Regions from separate parts of the Pigmentiphaga daeguensis genome, predicted to be linked through region 1. Evidence: predicted binding sites of a transcription regulator. Region 1 holds the regulator's gene; each other region holds the start of a gene.

Evidence for each region. The regulator FNR, encoded in region 1, switches genes on or off when oxygen is low (the NO sensors DNR and NnrR bind a similar motif). The targets are predictions, from matches to a motif close to TTGATNNNNATCAA.
Region 2: the regulator FNR is predicted to act here: its motif matches at 3,135-3,148, upstream of ABD104_RS02235 (universal stress protein).
Region 3: the regulator FNR is predicted to act here: its motif matches at 2,233-2,246, upstream of ABD104_RS10330 (3-hydroxybenzoate 6-monooxygenase).
Region 4: the regulator FNR is predicted to act here: its motif matches at 2,389-2,402, upstream of cydD (thiol reductant ABC exporter subunit CydD).

What each region holds. Positions count from the first base shown of each region.
Region 1 covers NZ_BAAAEN010000023.1:50,889-55,611, reverse strand. The annotation lists gene ABD104_RS23415 (Bug family tripartite tricarboxylate transporter substrate binding protein) at 1-156, shown strand, start outside; gene ABD104_RS23410 (LysR family transcriptional regulator) at 212-1,171, shown strand; gene ABD104_RS23405 (SapC family protein) at 1,184-1,915, opposite strand; gene fnr (fumarate/nitrate reduction transcriptional regulator Fnr) at 1,926-2,651, opposite strand; gene ABD104_RS23395 (LysR family transcriptional regulator) at 2,701-3,597, opposite strand; gene ABD104_RS23390 (hybrid sensor histidine kinase/response regulator) at 3,683-4,723, opposite strand, start outside.
Region 2 covers NZ_BAAAEN010000001.1:454,746-459,468, reverse strand. The annotation lists gene ABD104_RS02255 (MFS transporter) at 1-144, shown strand, start outside; gene ABD104_RS02250 (FecR domain-containing protein) at 141-710, opposite strand; gene ABD104_RS02245 (LysR family transcriptional regulator) at 757-1,665, opposite strand; gene ABD104_RS02240 (MFS transporter) at 1,760-3,025, shown strand; gene ABD104_RS02235 (universal stress protein) at 3,207-4,046, shown strand; gene ABD104_RS02230 (carboxypeptidase-like regulatory domain-containing protein) at 4,090-4,488, shown strand; gene ABD104_RS02225 (universal stress protein) at 4,522-4,723, shown strand, end outside.
Region 3 covers NZ_BAAAEN010000006.1:120,479-125,201, forward strand. The annotation lists gene ABD104_RS10315 (hybrid sensor histidine kinase/response regulator) at 1-820, opposite strand, end outside; gene ABD104_RS10320 (2Fe-2S iron-sulfur cluster-binding protein) at 1,009-1,323, shown strand; gene ABD104_RS10325 (LysR family transcriptional regulator) at 1,277-2,224, opposite strand; gene ABD104_RS10330 (3-hydroxybenzoate 6-monooxygenase) at 2,336-3,538, shown strand; gene ABD104_RS10335 (PepSY-associated TM helix domain-containing protein) at 3,646-4,723, shown strand, end outside.
Region 4 covers NZ_BAAAEN010000002.1:288,886-293,608, reverse strand. The annotation lists gene egtD (L-histidine N(alpha)-methyltransferase) at 1-936, opposite strand, end outside; gene ABD104_RS04135 (NAD(P)-dependent oxidoreductase) at 1,255-1,866, shown strand; gene ABD104_RS04130 (hypothetical protein) at 2,005-2,316, shown strand; gene cydD (thiol reductant ABC exporter subunit CydD) at 2,465-4,192, shown strand; gene ABD104_RS04120 (amino acid ABC transporter ATP-binding/permease protein) at 4,189-4,723, shown strand, end outside.

The DNA of each region.
Region 1 (4,723 bases):
CTGCGCCAACCCGACATGACGGCCAGGCTGGAAGCGGCCGCGTTCGAGCCGCGGCCGCTGGATTCGGTGGAATTCGCGCGGGTGAACCAGTCCGAACTGGCGCGCTGGGACGCCATCGCCAAGCGCTCCAAGGTGGCGCTGGAGTTCGGCCAGTAGGGCCGCCTGGCCGTGCATTGTCTATTCGGGACCCGGCGGATATAGTCATGCTGCCATGGACATCAACAAGCTCGACCTGAATCTCCTGCTGGTATTCGAGGCGCTCTATCTCGAGCGCAACGTGACTCGCGCGGGGGAACGCGTCGGACTGTCCCAGCCGTCCATGAGCAATGCCCTGCTGCGCTTGCGCAACCAATGCAACGACCCGCTGTTCGTTCGCACGCAGGGCGGCATGGAGCCCACTTCGTACGCGTCCGAGCTGGCGGGCAGCGTGCTGCGGGCGTTGGAACTGGTGCGCAATGGCTTCGAGCAGGCCAGCGGATTCGATCCGGGCTCCAGCCAGCGCAGCTTCACGCTCCTGATGTCAGATTTTTCCCAGTTCCTGGTGTTGCCGCAGCTCGTGGCGCGCTTCAAGTCGTCCGCGCCGGGCATCAGCCTGGAGGTCAGCAGCCTGAGCAGGGAACACTACCGGGCGGCCCTGGAAAGCGGCGATGCCGATCTCGCCGTCGGCAACCTGCAGGAGCTGCAAAGCGGTTTCTACCAGCAGGGCCTGTTCGTCGACCAGCACGTGTGCGTGATGGGCAGCGGTTTCCTCAAGGCGGGCGAGGCGATCACGCTGGACGAGTACCTCGCGGCGCGGCACCTGGTGGTCACCGCGAACAAGACCGACCTGCAGATAGAGAAGGAGCTGGGCAAGCAGGGGCACCGGCGCGAAGTGGCGCTGCGCGTGCCCAACTACCTGGTGCTGCCCAAGATCCTGGCGCAGACGGACCTGATCGTCACAGTGCCCGAGGTCATCGCCCAGGCCATTACCGACGATGCCGCCGGAGCGACCTGGTCGCGGCTGCCCTTCCAGACCCCGCATACCCACATCCGACAGTTCTGGCATGCGCGCTACCACCACGACAGCGCCAATACCTGGCTGCGCCGGCAGATCGCCGACCTGCACATAGGCGCCAGCCTGCGCAAGGTGGGGGCCGGCCCGACGCCGCCGGCGTGTCCCGAGGCGGCATGAACGGCCGCGCGGCTATTGCGCCAGCGCGACCAGGTGGCCCCAGTTCAGCCGCGATTGCAGATGGAAGTAGGTCATGGCCAGCCAGCCTTTGCGCATCCACGCGGTGACCGTGGCGTCGGGCAACTGGTCGAAGCGGGTCTCGTCCACCACCAGGAAGCCGTCCAGCGTGACGCGCTCGCCGCCTTGCAGGTCCACGGCCACCTGGCGCGGGATCAGCAGGTTTTCGGCCCGCAGGGCCGAGACGTAGTCGCGGGTCATCGCGAGCCCGGCCTGGAGTTCCCCCAGGAATTGCAGCATTTCCCCGACGACAGGAGAGGGCTGCCCATCCTCGAACAGGGGCTGGGCGTCGTCGGCGGCACTGCGCAGGTGGGCGGCATCCTCGTCCACGCACAGCGCGTAGCGCTGGCTGGCCGGGTCTTCCTGCAGGATGAACGGATAGCGCCGCAAATGGGCGGGAATGTAGCGGTTGGGCCGCCATCGCCCGGCGGCATCCACCAGGAGGTTCTGCGCGCTGCGCAGGCCCAGTACCGCCATGGGCATCTGTTCTTCGCCGGCGAACACGATGGGCAGGTCCCGCGCCGCCATCGCGAACTCCGTCGCCACCAGCGGCACGGCGGTCTGGCCGCGCGAGAAGGCGTAGCCGGCCTGGCGGTCGAGCCGCAGGTGGGCATGCCGTTGCGGGTCCAGCGCGCGGGCCTGGGCGAACATGGGGGCGTTGGCGCCCGCCTGGGGAGAGGTGGTCATCGGTATCCTGCTAGCAATGGGGGCCGGCCAGGCGCCGCAGCGCCGCCATGTCCACGATCTCGACCTGCTTCTGCTGGATGCGCAGCACGCCGGACTTGGCGAAACGCGAGAACAGACGGCTGACGGTCTCGAGGGTCAGTCCCAGGAAGTTGCCGATTTCCTCGCGGCTCATACGCAGCACGAACGCGGACGAGGAATAGCCGCGCGCGGCCAGGCGCTCCGACAGGCTGACCAGGAAGACGGCCAGCCGTTCCTCGGCGCGCATGGTACCCAGGGACAGCAGCATCTGCTGGTCTTGTTCGATCTTGCGACTCATCAGCCGCATGAGCTGGCGTTGCAGCGAGGGCAGGTGGTTGGCCAGCGAGGACAGGTCGCGCACCGGGATCACGCAGACCTCGCTGTCTTCCAGCGCGATGGCGGTCGAAGCATGGCTGTTGCGGCCCAGTCCGTCCAGCCCGACGATTTCGCCGGGCAGGTGAAAGCCGGTGATCTGCTGGCGGCCGTCCGCCAGTTCCAGATAGGTTTTCAGGGTGCCGAAGCGGATGCCATAGACGGCGTCCAGGCCGTCCTCGAAGCGAAAGAGGGATTCGCCCCGGGCGAGCCGCACGCGCTGCTGCACCAGTTCGTCCATTCGCCCGGCATCCTCGGCGGCCATGCCGACGGGCAGGCAGAACTGCCCCAGCCCGCAGGTCGAGCAGCGTACGGAGTCAAGGGTAAGCGGAATGCGTTTGGTCATGGCTGGTCTTTGTTCTGGGCCGGCCGCAGCGGCCTGGGCGGCGTCTGCCCTAAGGCAGGCGCTTGGCGTAGCTCTGCCGCAGCATGTCGATGAATACCCGGACGCGCAGCGGCAGGTGCTTGCGCTGAGGATACACGGCATAGATGGCGTTGGGGGGCGCGGCGAACTGGTCCAGCACCGTCACCAGGCGACCTTCTTTCAGATCGTCCTCGATTTCCCACAGCGATCGCCATGCCAGTCCCCGTCCGTCCAGCGTCCAGGCATGCAGCACGGCGCCGTCGGTGCATTCCAGCGTACCCGATACGCGCTGCGGCGTCGTCTTGCCATCGATGGTGAAGAGCCAGCCGCGTGCCTGGTTGACGCCGGTGCCGAAGGACAGGCAGTTGTGGCGCGCCAGGTCGGCGGGGTGTTCGGGCGTGCCGTGCCGGCGCAGGTAGGCGGGCGAGGCGACCACCATCCGGCGGTTGTCGGCCAGGCGCACGCTGACCATGCTGGAGTCGGCCAGGTCGCCGATCCGGATGGCGCAGTCATAGCCTTCGTTGACCAGGTCCACCAGCCGGTCGCTCAGGTCCAGCGTCACGGTGATGCCGGGATAGGCGTCCAGCAGCCGGGGCAGCAGGGGCGCCACGTGGCGCCGGCCGAAGCCGCCGGGGGCCGTGACGCGGAAGTGCCCCTTGGGATGTTCGCCGCCCGCCGCCACGCTGTTTTCGGCGTTCTCGAGCGACTGCAGGATCTGCTGGCATTCCTCGAAGAATTCCGTGCCCTCGGCGCTGAGCGAGATCTTGCGCGTGGTGCGGATCAGCAGCTTGACGCCCAGCCTGGCTTCCAGCGCGTCGATGCGCCGGCCGATGACGGCGGGAGCGACTCCTTCGCTGCGTGCCGCGGCCGACAGGCTTCCGCGCACGACGGCCGAGACGAAGGATTCGATCTGCTTGAAGCGGTCCATGGGAGGCCGGGCGATTTATGCAAATCAGTCAATAATTTGCGCCCGATTTTAGCCCATCCTTAAAAACCGGAGGCGGGCCGGCGCATCAACCCTGGGGTTCGCGTTGCAGGACGCGGATCAACTGATCGATATCCAGCGGCTTGGTCAGGTGAAAGGCGAACCCGGCATCCAGGCAGCGGCGCACGTCGGACTCCATGCCGTAGCCCGTGAGCGCGACCGCGATCTGGTCGGGCTGGGGGGCATAGTGCCGCAGCACGTCGATGCCATCGCCATCGGGCAGCCCCATGTCGCTGACCAGGACGTCGTAGCGCTTGGCGTCGACGCAGCGGCAGGCTGCCGCCACGTTTTCCGCGACCTCGACCTCGTAGCCGTATTCGCTCAGCAGGAACTGCATGGCTTCGGCGGTATCGACGTTGTCCTCCACCAGCAGGATGCTGGCGGGGCGGACCAGCGGCGCGGAGACTGGCTGCGCTTGCTCGACCGGGGCGTCCGGAGCCCCGCTGGCCGGATCGTCCAGCGTCAGCGTGAAGGTCGTGCCCTTGCCCTGGCCGTCGCTGCGCACGCTCAGGGTGCCGCCATGGCGCTGCGCCAGGGAACTGGCGATGGCCAGTCCCAGCCCCAGGCCGCCGCGCGACTGGGCGGCGTCTTCCTCGCCCTGGTCGAAGGCGTCGAAGATGCGCTTGAGCGCCTGCGGGGGAATCCCGATGCCGGTGTCCGAGACGTCGACGGCGATCTTGCCGGGCATCGGCTGGTACACGGTCACGCGTATCTCGCCGCCGCGCGGCGTGAACTTGATGGCGTTCTTCAGCAGGTTCCAGACGATCTGCTGCAGGCGGGCCGGGTCGGCCTGCACGATGACCGGATAGGGCAGCGGCGTGTAGTGCAGCTCGATGTGCCGCGCGGCCGCTTCCTCGCGGAAGATCTCGGCGATCCCGTTCAGGATGCCGACCAGGTCGGTGGGTTCGAGGCGCAGGCTGAGCTTGTCGTTGACGATCTTGGAGATGTCGAGCAGGTCGTCGATCAGGCGTGCCTCGACCTCGACGTTGCGCTTGATGAGCTCGACGCTGCGGCGGCATTCGGGGGGAAGGTCCTGGCGCAGGTCCAGCGCCTGCGCCGCCGCGTAGAT
Region 2 (4,723 bases), on a different contig from region 1:
GTGGCCCTCGGCTATGCGGTGGCGGCGGCCATGATGGCGGCCGCGGGCCTGGGCGCGCTGCGCCACGGCGTGGACGCCGAACGCAAGTCGCTGGAGGACATCGCCCCGCCCCTGCCGGCGCGGCGGCCGGACGAACCGTCCTAGCGCGCGGGGGCCGGGCTCGCGTGGGTGAGCTGGTGGGTGCGCGTGCCCATGTCCACGGTCAGGGCGTCGCCCGGCTGCAGCTCCACGAACTCGCGGGGGCCGGCCGTCACGGTACGCACCTTGAGCGCGCCTTCCACGAGTTCGACCCGCAGGCGCTCGGGCTCGGCCGCGACCCGGAACAGGATGTCGGGCGTTTCGATGCGGGTGCCGTCGATGACCACCTCGTTCACGCCCCACTGCACCGAGAAGGCGGCGCGGTACTGCCAGCGCACGTGGAAGGATGCCTCGCCGCGGGCCAGGATCACCTGGCGCCGGCGCGAGTAATAGGCCACCGACAGCGAGGTGCCGGGACCGGCGTCGATGCGGGAACCGTCGGGCAGCTCCAGCGACCGCGCCTGGCCTTCTGTACGCAGTTGTTCGCCGAACTGCGGCGAGCTCTCGCGCATGACCCAGCTCACGGTCAAGGCCCCCGTCAGCCCCAGTGCCAGGGCCAGGCAGGCCCAGCCCAGCCATCGTTTCCAGGGCCGGGGTTGCGTGGACGGAGTACGGGGGGAAGGCAGGGACATGGCGATGCGGCGGGAGGCGGGAGCGGAATTCGGTACGGTGGGACGATTATAAGGAGGCGGGCTGCGGCCCCACCGCCAGGCGCCGGAAAGCGGCCCCGGTGGCCGAGGCGCCGTCGCGCCGGCTGGCCAGCCACAGCTTCGAAGCGGCCTCGGGTTCGCGCAGCGTCCGGATGACCACGCCGGCCACGTCCAGCCGGCGCACCGAGGCCGGCAGGATGGAGACGCCCAGCCGCGCCGCCACCAGCCCCGCGATGGTCACCACTTCCCGGGCCTCCTGGGCGATGCGGGGCGCGTAGCCCGCCGCCCGGCACAGGTTCAGTGCCTGGCTGTAGACGCCGGTGCCCGCGCCGGGAGCGAAGAAGACAAAGGGTTCCTGGGCCAGTTCGGCAACGCCCAGCGCCTCGCTGGCGCCGGCCAGCCGGTGCCGGCGCGGCAAGACCGCGACCAGCGGATCGGACAACAGCGGATGCGCGTCGAGTTCCGCGGGAAAGGCGCCGCTGGCGGGCAGGCGCATGAATCCCACGTCGCTGCGTCCGTCCAGCAGGGCCTGGATCTGTTCCTGGCTGGTCTCTTCGATCAATTGCACCGCCACGGCCGGATGGCGTTCGCGGAAACGCGACAACAGGTTGGGCAGCGCCCCCGTCAGGACCGCGCTTTCGGTGAAACCCACGCGCAGCGTGCCCAGTTCGCCCCGCGCGGCACGCGCCGCGATGGATGCCGCGCGTTCGGCCTGGGCCAGCAGCGCGCGGGCCTCGGGCAGGAACAGCTGGCCTGCCTCGGTCAGGGAAACCTGTCGCTTGTTGCGGTGGAGCAGCCGCGCTCCCAGGTCCTGCTCCAGGGCCTGCAATTGCTGGCTCAGCGGCGGCTGGGAAATGCCCAGCCGGGCCGCTGCCCGGCCGAAATGCAGTTCCTCGGCCACCGCCACGAAATACCTTACCCGGCGCAGATCTATCATAGGGATTGGATATTACTGGGCATGATTTCAGTATTGGACGATATCAGACAAAAGGCCTAGAGTTAACCCCTAGAACGTCACTTGCTCGACTGCCATGTCTTCCGCTCCGCCCGCCGGCGCCCCTCTGTCTCGCGCGGATACCACCGTTTCACCGGCCGTGCCGGCCCAGCCGCCCGGCCACATCGAACGCGGCACGCCGGCCTTCTGGCGCGCGGTGGTCGCGCTGTTCGCTTCCGGCTTCTCGACTTTTTCGCTGCTGTATTTCGTCCAGCCGCTGATGCCGCTGTTCGCCCATGATTTCGGCCTGTCGGCCGCCGCCAGCAGCCTGGCGCTGTCGCTGTCGACCGCCCTGCTGGCCATCTCCATGCTGGCAGCCAGCGCGGTGTCCGAGCGGCTGGGCCGGCGCACGCTGATGTTCGCCTCGCTGCTGGGCTCGGCGACCCTGACCACCGCGATGACCCTCTTTCCGCAATGGCCGGCGCTGCTGACGCTGCGCGCCTTGATGGGCATCACCCTGAGCGGCCTGCCGGCCGTCGCCATGGCCTACGTGGGCGAGGAAATGGAGCCCCGCGCCGCCGGCCTGGCCATGGGCCTGTACATCGGCGGCTCCGCCATCGGCGGGATGTCCGGCCGCCTGCTGGCCGGCGTGATCGCCGACGGCCACGGCTGGCGCGTCGCGGCCCTGGTCATCGGCCTGATCGGCTTCGCCGGGGCGGTGCTGTTCTGGAGGACATTGCCCGCGTCGCGGCATTTCAAGCCGCGCGCGCTGGACCTGGCCGGCGCCCTGGGCAGCTTCCGGTCCCATCTGCGCAATCCCGCCATGCTGCGGCTGTTCGCCCAGGGCTTCCTGCTGATGGGCGGTTTCGTCGCCGTGTACAACTACATCGGCTTCCGGCTGCTCGCCCCGCCGTTCTCGCTCAGCCACGCCGTGGTCGGCATGGTGTCGGTGGTCTACCTGGCGGGCATCGTCAGTTCCGCCTGGATGGGCGACCTGGCCGCGCGCCTGGGACATGGCCGCGTCATGGCGGCGGGCGTCCTGCTGCAATTGGCCGGCGCGCTGCTGACCCTGTCGGACAACCTGTGGCTGCTGGTTCTCGGGATGGCCGTGCTGACCTTCGGCTTCTTCGGCGCGCACTCGATCTGCAGTTCCTGGGTCGCGCGCGCAGCCCGGCAAGGCCGTGCCCAGGCGTCTTCCCTGTATCTGTTCGGGTACTACTGCGGATCCAGCCTGATCGGGCTGGGCGGCGGCTACGCGCTGGACCTGGCCGGCTGGAACGGCTTCATCGGCCTGGTGACCGTCCCGCTGGCGCTGGCGGCGGCCAATGCCATCCTGCTGGCGCGGCGCGCGGCGGCGGTCTAGCACCCGTTCAGTTCTGGTTACCAACTCTCCCGCCAGCGCCCTTTCCTTTTGGCTTTTTTCGTACCAGACTATTTATGAGTTGCCACCGTCGCCCACGCGTGCGGCGGACTTGAGCCAGATCAAGGTTCACGCATCGCGTCGCGGCTAGGATGGAGTCATCCACTCACGGCTGGAGGCGCATATGCTGGGACGTATCGCAGTTCATCTGGATCTGGACCGGGGCTGCAGGCGGCGCGTACGCGCCGCGGCGCAACTGGCCGCCGAGCACGATGCCACGCTGGTCGGCATCCACGCCAGCTTCGGCCGCCCCCTTCCCTACCTCTACGAAGGTTTCTTCGTTTCCGACGACGTCAATCGCATGCTGCGCCAGCGCGTGGACGACGACCGCGCCGCCACCGAGGCCCTGTTGCAGGAAGTCGCTGGCGAGACCGGCGTGACGGCGCACTGGCGCACCGGCAATGGCCTTGCCGAGAACGTCCTGTGCGAGCAGGCGCGTTATTGCGATCTGCTGGTCATGAGCCAGCCCGACGATGCCGACCCGGGGCCGCAACAAATGCCGGTCCTGCTGGCCACCGTGATGCTGGGCGCGGGCCGTCCGCTCCTGATGTGGCCATCGGTGGGCGAATTCAACGCCATCGGCCGCCGCGTGCTTTTCTGCTGGGACGAACGCCGCGAGTCGGCCCGCGCACTGGCCGATGCCGGCCCCATCCTGGAAGAAGCCACCGAACTGTTCGCGCTGCGGGTCGACCCGCCGTCCGAACCGGAGCAGGCGGCCCAGACCAAGCGAGCCGACTTCCTGGCCTACTGCGCCGGACGGCAATATCCCATCCCGCAGGAAACGGTGCGCGAAAGCGCGGGGATAGGAATCGGCAATTGCATCCTGAACGCGGCCGCCGACAACGCCTGCGACCTGATCGTGATGGGCGCCTACGGCCACAGCCGCGTGCGGGAGGCGGTCCTGGGCGGCACGACTCGGACCTTGTTGGAGTCGATGACCGTGCCGGTCCTGTTTTCCCATTGATACATGGGCCCGCGTGGCCCGGAGATCGGCAAGGAGCAGCATCATGAAGCAGAACCTACGATGGGCGGCGCCGCTGGCGCTGGCGCTGGCGGCCGCGTGGCCGTTGGCCGGCCAGGCGATGGACAAGGGCGAACAGAACGGCATCGCCTACGTGACGGGCGGCGTGGGCCAGGACGAGTCGGCCGCCATCCGGGGCATGAAGGACTACAGCCTGCGCGTGCTGGCGGCCGCCAAGAGCGGTGAATACGTAGCCGACGTACGCGTGGCCATCCGCGACAGCGGCGGCAAGGACGTCCTGTCCGTGACCACCCAGGGCCCCTACCTGTTGGCCCGGCTCGCGCCGGGCGACTACCGCATCGATGCGGAGTACGGATCGGCCCGGCAAAGCCGCCAGGTCCGCGTCCCGGCCTCGGGGCGTGCCGAGGTTTCCTTCTATTTCTGACCCGAGCGGTCACCACGAACCAGGAGCATCCCCATGTACCAGCGCATACTCGTTCCCGTCGACGGCAGCCCCACCTCCAACCGCGGGCTGGACGAGGCCCTGCGCATCGCCGCGCTGACCAAGGGGCAGTTGCGCCTGATGCACGTGATCGACGAGTTGTCGCTGGCCGGTTCCATGGGCGCCTACGCCGCCTATTCCGACTGGATCAACGTCCTGCGCGCCAACGGCGCCGAAC
Region 3 (4,723 bases), on a different contig from region 1:
GGAATTCCAGCCGTATCCCCTTGCTCTGCATGGACGGCTCGCTGGACTGCACGACCCGCGCAACCTGCTCGAAGCCATCCAGGGGTTCCAGGTCGAGCTTGATCTTGCCCAGGAAGATCGCGCTCATGTCGAGCATGTCGGAAATCAGCGTGGCCTGGGTGCGGGCGCTTTGCAATATGGTCGAGAGGCCCTTGCGCAATTGCTCGTTGTCGGGCGCCCGCTTGAGCAGCAGCTGGCTCCAGCCGATGATGACCGACAGCGGCGTGCGCAGTTCGTGCGACAGCGTGGCCAGGAATTCGTCCTTCATGCGGGTGGCGGCCTCGGCGTCGTGCCGGGCGGCGCGCTCGGCCTCCAGCAACTGCTCGCGCTGTGCTTCCATGACGTAGCGCTCGGTGATGTCGCTGAACAGCACGGCGACGGTCGCCTCGTCGGGTTCCCCCAGGCGGAACGCATAGACGTCGAACCAGCGCTCCAGCGTTTCGGCATGATGTTCGAAGCGCGCCGGCTGGCCGGTCAGCGCGACGTCGCCATAGATCTGGTACCAGTGTTCCTCGTGGTCGGGAGACAGCTCCCGCATGCGCTTGCCCAGCGCATGGCGCAGGCCGGTGTGGGCCTCGAAGGCGGGATTGATCTCAAGGAAGCGATAATCGACCGGCTTGCCGTTGTCGAAGATCATCTGCAGGACGCAGAATCCCTGGTCGATGGATTCGAACAATTGCCGGTAGCGGTCCTCGCTGCGCCGCAAGGCGTCAGCGGCGGCCTGGTCGTCCAGGCGGCGCTGGCCCCGGAACCTGTAGGACGCGATATCCCACGGCTGCATACGCGTCGTTGCTCCCATCCGCTGGTTGGCCATCGATGGCGAAGTGTACCCGTGCGCGCGTGGCCTCCTCGGGGAGCATGTGTTTCAAGGCATGACCCTTGTGAGTCCGGCGCGGCCCGGCGGCCGGGCCGCGCCGGGGATGCTAGCATCCCGCCCATCGGGCCTCGCCCCGCCCTGCGCCATCCGCCGTGAACGCTCCCACCGATACCCATTCCGTCACCCTCGATCCGCAGCAATGGACCTTCGCCGCCGGCGAGGACGAGAGCCTGTTCCAGGCCGCGCGGCGCGCCGGGATACGGCTGCCCACCATCTGCCGCAACGGCACCTGCCGGACCTGTTTTTCGCGCATGGAAAGCGGCAGCGTCCGCTATCTGGTCGAATGGCCGGGCCTGAGCGCGCAGGAAAAGCAGGAAGGCTTCATCCTGCCCTGCGTGGCGGTGGCCACCTCGCCCATCGTCATGGTGAACCCGCACGCCGAGAAGACCGCCGACGCGGCGGGCTGACGCCCACGCCCGTATCCATGAACAGCTCGGCCAGGGTCTGGCGCAGCCAGGCGTGGCCGGGATCGCGGTGGAAGCGCGCGTGCCAGTACTGATTGACCGCATAGCGCTCGATCGGAATGGGGGGCGCGTGCACGCGCAGCCCTTCCTGCCGCGCCACGATCCCGCCCAGGAGGCTCGGCACCGTGGCGACGAAGTCGGTCTGCGCGATGATTGCCGCCAGGCCCAGGTAGCTGGGCAGCCGCAGCACCACCTGCCGCTCCAGCCCGGCACGGCGGATGGCCTGCTCCACGATCAACTGGCTGGTGGTCGAGGGCGAGACGTCGACGTGGCCTTCGCGGGCGAAATCGGCACGCGTGAAGGTGCGGCCGATGCGCGGATGGCGCGGTCCCGCCACGCACACGAAGTCCTGCTCGAACAGCCGCTGGCGGTAGAAGCCGGCATCCAGCTGCGGCATGAAGCCTATGGACAGGTCGGCTTCGCCGCTTTCCATGCGCGCCGGGGTGTCGGGCCCGATACGGAAGATCTCGATGCGCACGGCGGGCGCCACGTCGCGCAGGCGGTTGACGATGCGCGGCAGCAGCACGATGTGGCTGATGTCCGTCATGCACAGGCGGAAGACGCGATCGGAGGCCGCCGGCAGGAAGACGGCAGGCTCGAGCAGCGCCTGCATCGCGGCCAGCGCGGCGGCCACGCGGCCTTCGAGTTCCAGCGCGCGCGCCGTGGGCTCCATGCCCGAGGTGGTGCGCACGAACAGCGGATCGTCGAACAGTTCGCGCAGTTTCGCCAGGAAAAAACTCATCGTCGACTGGCTCATGCCCATGCGCTCGGCAGCGGCCGAGACGCTGCCGGTGCGGCGGATCTCGTCGAACACGCGCAGCAGCTTCGTATCGATATTCTCCAATTTTCTTATTGATCCATATCGATAAATTCGATCCAGCGTATCGATACCGCTCCATGGAGTCAAGCGCACCCGCTTACTAACATGGCGCCAGATTTCACGCGAGGAGACACCATGAGTACCGGAACCCAAGCGACCGCCATCGTGGTGGGCGGCGGCATAGGCGGCCTGGCCGCCGCGCTGGCCCTGGCCAGGGAAGGCGTGTCGGTCGAACTGCTGGAGCAGAGCCCGACCATAGGCGAGATCGGCGCCGGCATCCAGCTCGGCCCCAACGCCTTCGCCGCGCTGGACGCGCTGGGCGTGGGCGAGGCCGCGCGGCGCCGCGCAGTCTTCACCGAGCGCCTGATCATGATGGACGCGGTCGACGCCACCGAGGTCGGCGGCTTCGACGTGGGCGAGGCATTCCGCGCGCGCTTCGGCAATCCCTACGCCGTCATCCACCGCGCCGACATCCATCTGTCGATCCTGGAAGCGGTACAGACCCATCCGCTGATCCGCTTCAAGACCTCCACCCGCGTGCAGGCCCTGGAACTGGGCGACGGCCAGGCCACGGTGGTGGACGACCAGGGCGGCCGCCACACGGCCGACGCGGTGGTGGGCGCCGACGGCGTGAAGTCGGTGATACGCGACACGCTGATCGGCGACGAGGCCCGGGTGACCGGCCACGTGGTCTACCGCGCCGTGGTGGACGAGGCCGACATGCCCGACGACCTCAAGATCAACGCCCCGGTGGTGTGGGCCGGCCCGAACTGCCACCTGGTGCACTATCCGCTGCGCAACGGACACCAGTACAACCTGGTGGTCACCTTCCACAGCCGCGAGCCCGAGGTCTGGGGCGTGCGCGAGGGCAGCAAGGAGGAAGTGCTGTCCTACTTCGAGGGCATCCATCCCCGTCCGCACCAGATGCTGCACCGTCCCACGTCCTGGAAGCGCTGGGCCACCGCCGACCGCGACCCGCAGCCGCGCTGGGGCCTGGGCCGCGCCACGGTGCTGGGCGACGCCGCCCATCCCATGACCCAGTACCTGGCACAGGGCGCCTGCATGGCACTGGAAGATGCCGCCACGCTGGGCGCGGCGGTGCGCCATGCCCGCGGCGACCTGGAAGCGGCGTTCCGGCTGTACGAGAACTCCCGCATCACCCGCACCGCGCGCGTGGTGCTGTCCACCCGCGCCATGGGCACGCTCTACCACGCCAAGGGCGTCGAGCGCCTGGTGCGCAACTCGCTGTGGGTGGGCCGCACCCAGGATCAGTACTACGACGCGATGCAGTGGCTGTACGGCTGGCGCGTGGAGACCTGCCTGAAACCCTTGGTGTAACCGACCGGCCGCCGATACATCAAATAATACTAATTCGCGTTATCATTCCCGGAATTTCAACATTCCGGGAATCGCGGCCTCTCCACAGGCGCGACCTTAGCCTCATGTTGCGCAAATTCGGAGTCCTGCTGCACCGCTGGTTGGGCCTGGGCGTCGCGGCCTTCCTGTTCATCGCCGGGCTGACCGGCGCCTTCATCTCGTGGGACCACGAGCTCGACGCGTGGCTGAACCCGCAGCTGTTCGAGCCCGCCACGCAGGGCGAGCCGCTGCCGGTCGAGACCCTGATCGCCAGGCTGGAAGCCGAGGATCCGCGCCTGATGGTCACCTTCAGCCCGCTGGAGGTCGAGCCCGGCCACGCCCTGCTGGTCTCCGTCACCGGCCGCATCGACCCGGCCACCGGCAAGGCCTTCCCGCTGGACTTCAACCAGGTCGCGCTGGATCCGGTCACCGGCGACGTCCAGGGCCGGCGCGAATGGGGTGCGATCTCGCTCAGCCGCGAGAACCTGCTGCCTTTCCTGTACAAGCTGCACTACACCATGCACCTGCCCGACGTGAAGGGCGTGGAACTGGGTATGTGGTTCATGGGGCTGGTCAGCATCGCCTGGTTCCTGGACTGCTTCGTCGCGCTCTACCTGTCCTTCCCCTCGTGGCGCGCCTGGCGCAAATCGTTCGCGTTCCGCGTCGGCAAGGGCGGCTACGCGCTCAATTTCGACGTGCATCGCTCCGGCGGCGTCTGGCTGTGGGCGCTGCTGCTCCTGCTGGCGGTGACCTCGATCTCGCTCAACCTGGGCAACGAGGTCGTGCGTCCGGTGGTCAACCAGATCTCGCCGCTGACGCCCACGCCGTTCGAGACCCGCCCCCTGCGCCCGCTGGACCAGCCCATCATGCCGACGCTGACCCGGACGCGGATCGTCGAGCTGGGCAGGGCCGAGGCCGGCCGCCTGGGCATCGCCGAACCGGCCGGCGCCGTGTTCTACGGCGCGCTGCAAGGCATCTATGGCGTAGGTTTCTACGAACCCGGCAACGACCACGGCGACGGCGGGCTCGGCAACAGCTGGCTCTACTTCGACGAAAAGAACGGAGCGCTGCTGGGCAAGCACATCCCGGGCACCGGCAGCGCCGGGGACGTGTTCATGCAGGCCCAGTTCCCGCTGCATTCCGGCCGCATTCTGGGCATTCCCGGAC
Region 4 (4,723 bases), on a different contig from region 1:
CGAAAAACCCGCCTGCGCCAGCATGGCATCGAACTGCGCCGGCGTGTACTTGTAGGAATGCTCGGTCACGATCTCCTCGCCTGCCTCGAATATCCGCTCCGACGTCCCCCAGCGTACGCGCTGCCGCTGCCGGGCCCGCAGCCGCATCTCGATACGGCCGTGGCCATCGTCGAAGCGCGACTCATGGTCGAACTCGGCCGGCTGGAAGTCGCTGCCCAGCACCCGGTTGCATACGCGCAGCACGTTGCGGTTGAATGCCGCCGTCACGCCCAGGTCGTCGGCATAGGCGCGCTCCATCACGCGCCTGTCCTTGCGCAGGTCGGCGCTGATCAACAGACTGCCGCGCGGACCGGCCTGGCGGCAGATCGCGGCCATCAGCGCGACGGCTCGCTCCGGATCGAAGTTGCCGATGGACGATCCGGGGTAGAAAAACACCGGCGGATGCTCCTCGATATCGACCAGGTGGCGGCGCAGGTCCAGGTCGCCCGAGAAGTCCGCCTCCACGGCCACGCAGGCGATCTGGGGGAATTTGCGCCCCAGCGCCGCCACCTCGTGCCGCAGGCAGTCGGCGGCGATGTCCACGCCCAGATATCGGCAGGCGTCCACGTGGGCCAGCCAGGAACGGGACTTCGCGCAATCTCCGCAGCCCAGGTCCACCCACTGGATGCGGCGCGGCAGGGACCGGGCGATGGCCGGACGATGGGCCTCGAAGATGGCCCGCTCGGTGCGGGTCGGGTAGTACTCCTCGAGTTCGCAGATGGCGTTGAACAGGACGCACCCTTGCGCGTCGTAAAGAAACTTCGGATCGATATGGGCCTGCGCATCCCGCAGGCCGGCGGCCAGTTCCGCCGCGCGATTGTCAAGCGGCGCCGTATCGGCGCGCCGCCCGGGGGACGGCGCGCCTTCCATCGAAAAGGCGGTGTCGTTCCCGGCCATTCTGTGCGCGGGACCTCGAAGCATGGTGGTCAATATGGGCTCCTTGGGGGACAGCGGCAGAGTGTCCGCCCCGGGCCGTAGCAAGCGCAATGCCCGGCCGCGGCCGTCGGACATGGGCCCTATCTATACGCTTGTCGCTTCCCGGGGAACAGGAATGGGATGTAACCCTTGCCTACGACGCTGCGAAAGGAGCCCGCATTTGACCGTAAACCGAAACAAACTATGGCGGCCACCCCTGTTTTTCCCTCATGGGACAGCCCCTAAGCTGATGGCTGTCGCGACGGTTTCCCTCCGTCCCCTCACTATCAAGGAGTTTCCATGAACATCGCCATCCTCGGCGCCACCGGCAACGTCGGCAGCCGCCTCGTCAACGAAGCCCTGGCCCGCGGCCACCACGTCACCGCCCTCGCCCGCCACGCCTCGAAGCTCGCCGCACGCCCCGGCCTGGAGACCCTGGACGTCGACCTGGCCGACGGCGCGAAGCTGGCCGACGCCCTGCGCGGCAAGGACGCGGTCATCAGCAGTGTGCGCTTCGCCACCTCGCCTCTGGCCGCCGTCCTCGGCCCCGTCAGGCAGGCCGGCGTGCGGCGACTGCTGGTAGTGGGCGGCGCCGGCAGCCTGGAGGTGGCTCCCGGAATCGCGCTGGTGGACACGCCGACGTTCCCGGCCGAGTACAAGCCCGAGGCGCTGGCCGGGCGTGACTGGCTGAACGCCCTGCGGACCGAGAAGGACCTGGATTGGACGTTCCTGTCGCCCTCGGCGCTGTTCACGCCGGGCGAGCGCACGGGCACGTTCCGCCTGGGCGGCGATACGCTGCTGACCGCGGCGGACGGCCGCAGCTGGATCTCCATGGAAGACTTCGCCATCGCGATGCTGGACGAAGTGGAAAAGCCCGCGCATACGGGGCGGCGCTTCACCGTCGGATACTGATGGCGTCGCGGCGGGGCAACGCGAACCGCGACGCCCGCCCCGGGGCCGTTACATGTAGCGACGATTGCAACAGCCCGCACAAACCGCCGGCCGGAAATCGCCCCTACAGTCGGACTATCGCAGTTTCGGAGAATCTGTATGAAACGGCTGGCAATGGCAGGGCTGATGGCCGCGGCCCTCTTGGCCGTCAGCGCGACGGCCCAGGCCCGCGTGAGCGTATCCATAGGCATCGGTATACCAGGTATCGTCTATGGCCCGCCACCGGTCTACGTGGCCCCCGCGCCGGTCTACGTGCCCCCGCCTCCCCCCGTCATGGTGATCCCCGGGCCGGTCGGCTACGTGCCCTACGACCCGTACTGGCGGGAAAGGCGCTGGGAACAGGAGCGGCGCTGGGAGCGCGAGCGCTACCGCGAAGAGCGCCACTACCGGCGCCACGGCTACCGCGATTGAACGACGGCCCCTGGACGGGGCCGTTTCTTTTTGCCGCCGGCCGCCCCCGAAGGCGCGACCGAATGTCGCGACTTGACGTAGATCATTGTCACGTACGGCCGAGCACTGATACCTTAGGCGTAGCCCAACGTACAACGGGAGTACGCCCCTGTCCCGCCCCGCCTGCGCGCGCTCCGGCGACGCGCTTCGCCCCTCCCCCGGCGACTGGCTGCAACTGGCCGGATCGCTGACGTGGCTGGCCCAGGCCGGCATCCTGGCCGCGGCGGTGCAGCGCATGGCGGCGGATCCCGGCGACGTGGCCGCAGGCCTGGTGTCCGCCGCGGCCTTCCTGCTTGCCGGCGCCCTGCGCGCGGCGTGCGATGCGTGGGGAACGCGCCTGAGCTTCCAGGTCGCAAGGAGCCGCCTGTCGGCGCTGCGTGCCGCCGCGGTCGACGCGCTGGCAAGCGGTTCCCCGCTGGACAAGCGCCGCCCCGCCGCCGGCCACGCGGCCAGCGTGCTGGCCGAACAGGCCGATGCCGCGCTGCCCTACCTGGCCCGCTATCCCGCCATCCAGTTGAAGATACTGGTCGTGCCGCTGGCCATCCTGGCGGCCGTCGCGCCGCTGTCGTGGGTCGCGGCGCTGGTCCTGCTGGCCTCGGCCCCGCTGATCCCGGTCTTCATGGCGCTGGTGGGCTGGCGCGCCCAGCGCGCCAGCCAGGCCCACCTGGCGGAGATGGGCACGCTGAACGCCTTCCTGCTGGATCGCCTGCGCGGGCTGGCCACGCTGCGTGCGCTGGACGCCGTCGACGCCACCACCGGACGGCTGGCATACGTTGCACAAACACTGCATACGCGTACCATGGCGGTACTGCGCATCGCCTTCCTGTCCTCGGCGGTGCTGGAATTGTTTTCCGCCATCGGGGTCGCCATGGTCGCGGTCTACGTAGGATTCCACCTGCTGGGCACCTTGCCCTTCGGCACCTGGGGCAGTCCGCTCTCCCTCGGCCAGGGGCTCTTCGTCCTGCTGCTGGCCCCCAGTTTCTTCGAACCGCTGCGCGACCTTTCCACGGCCTGGCATGACCGGGCCGCGGGCCGGGCGGCGCTGGAGGCGCTGCGGGCGCTCGCCGCCGCGCCCACGAAGCTGGTGGGCGGCATCCTCCCCTTGCCCTCGCCGGACGACGCGCCCGCCCGTCGCCCTCCCCCCGCCGTCGAACTCGTCCAATTGCGCTTCGCGCACGCCGATTCGGCGCCACCGGTCATCGACGGCCTGGACCTGCGCGTGGCCCCGGGCGAGCGGGTAGCCATCGTCGGACCGAGCGGCGCGGGCAAGTCGACGCTGCTGGCGTTGATCGCCGGCCTCGTGCCGGCCCAGTCCGGCGCCGTCCTCATCGACGGCGTGGCGCTGGATGACCAGAACGCGCCGCGTCTGCGGGCACGCATGGCCTGGATAGGGCAGAAGCCGCATGTCTTTGCCGGTACGCTGGCCGCCAACGTCGCCCTGGGCCGCCCGGACGTGGACCCGCGGGCGGTGGACCGCGCCCTGCGGGCCGCGACCCTGGAGCTGCTCGCGGGACGCGAAGCTGGACGCCCGCTGGGCGAAGCCGGCACCGGCCTGTCCGGCGGAGAATGCCTGCGCCTGGCAATGGCCAGGGCAGTCGCCGCGCCCGGCAGCGACCTGTGGCTGGCCGACGAACCCACCGCCCACCTGGACGCCGCCACGGCCCGGGAGCTGACCCGCCGGCTGCTGGCGCAGTCCGCGGGCAAGACCCTGATCGTCGCCACGCACGACCCCGAACTGGCCTCGCGCATGGACCGGGTGATCGACCTGGCCCCCCCGCGCGCGGCGCCGGCCGGCATGGACCTGGCCGCGCTGGACGTCATGGAGGCCGCGTCATGAAGGCCTCCATTGGCGCCGTCTTGCGGCTGTTCTTCGCCGGCCGGCGGCGCCTGTTGTGGAGCGGCATCGCGCTGGCCGCGCTGACGGTCTTCGCCGGCATGGGGCTGCTGGGCCTGTCCGGATGGTTCATCACCGCCACCGCGCTGGCAGGACTGGCCGCCGGCACCGCCCTGGCGTTCGACGTGTTCACTCCCGGCGCCGGCATACGGCTGCTGGCCCTGGTCCGCACGGCGGCCCGCTATGGCGAGCGGGTCGTCACCCACGATGCGGCGCTGGCGGTCATCGCCGCGCTGCGTCCCCGGCTGTTCGCGGGCTGGGCCCGGCCCGAGGCCGCGCGCAAGCTGCTCGCCCGGCCGGCCCGGCTGCTGTTCCGCCTGACCGCCGACGCCGACGCGCTGGACGCGCTGTACCTGCGCGTGCTGGTTCCCGCCGGGGCCGCCTGTGCCGCCATCGCGCTGGCCGGCGTCACGCTGGGCGTGATCAGCCTGCCGCTGGGCCTGGCAATGGCCGGCTGGCTGCTGGCCGCCGGCG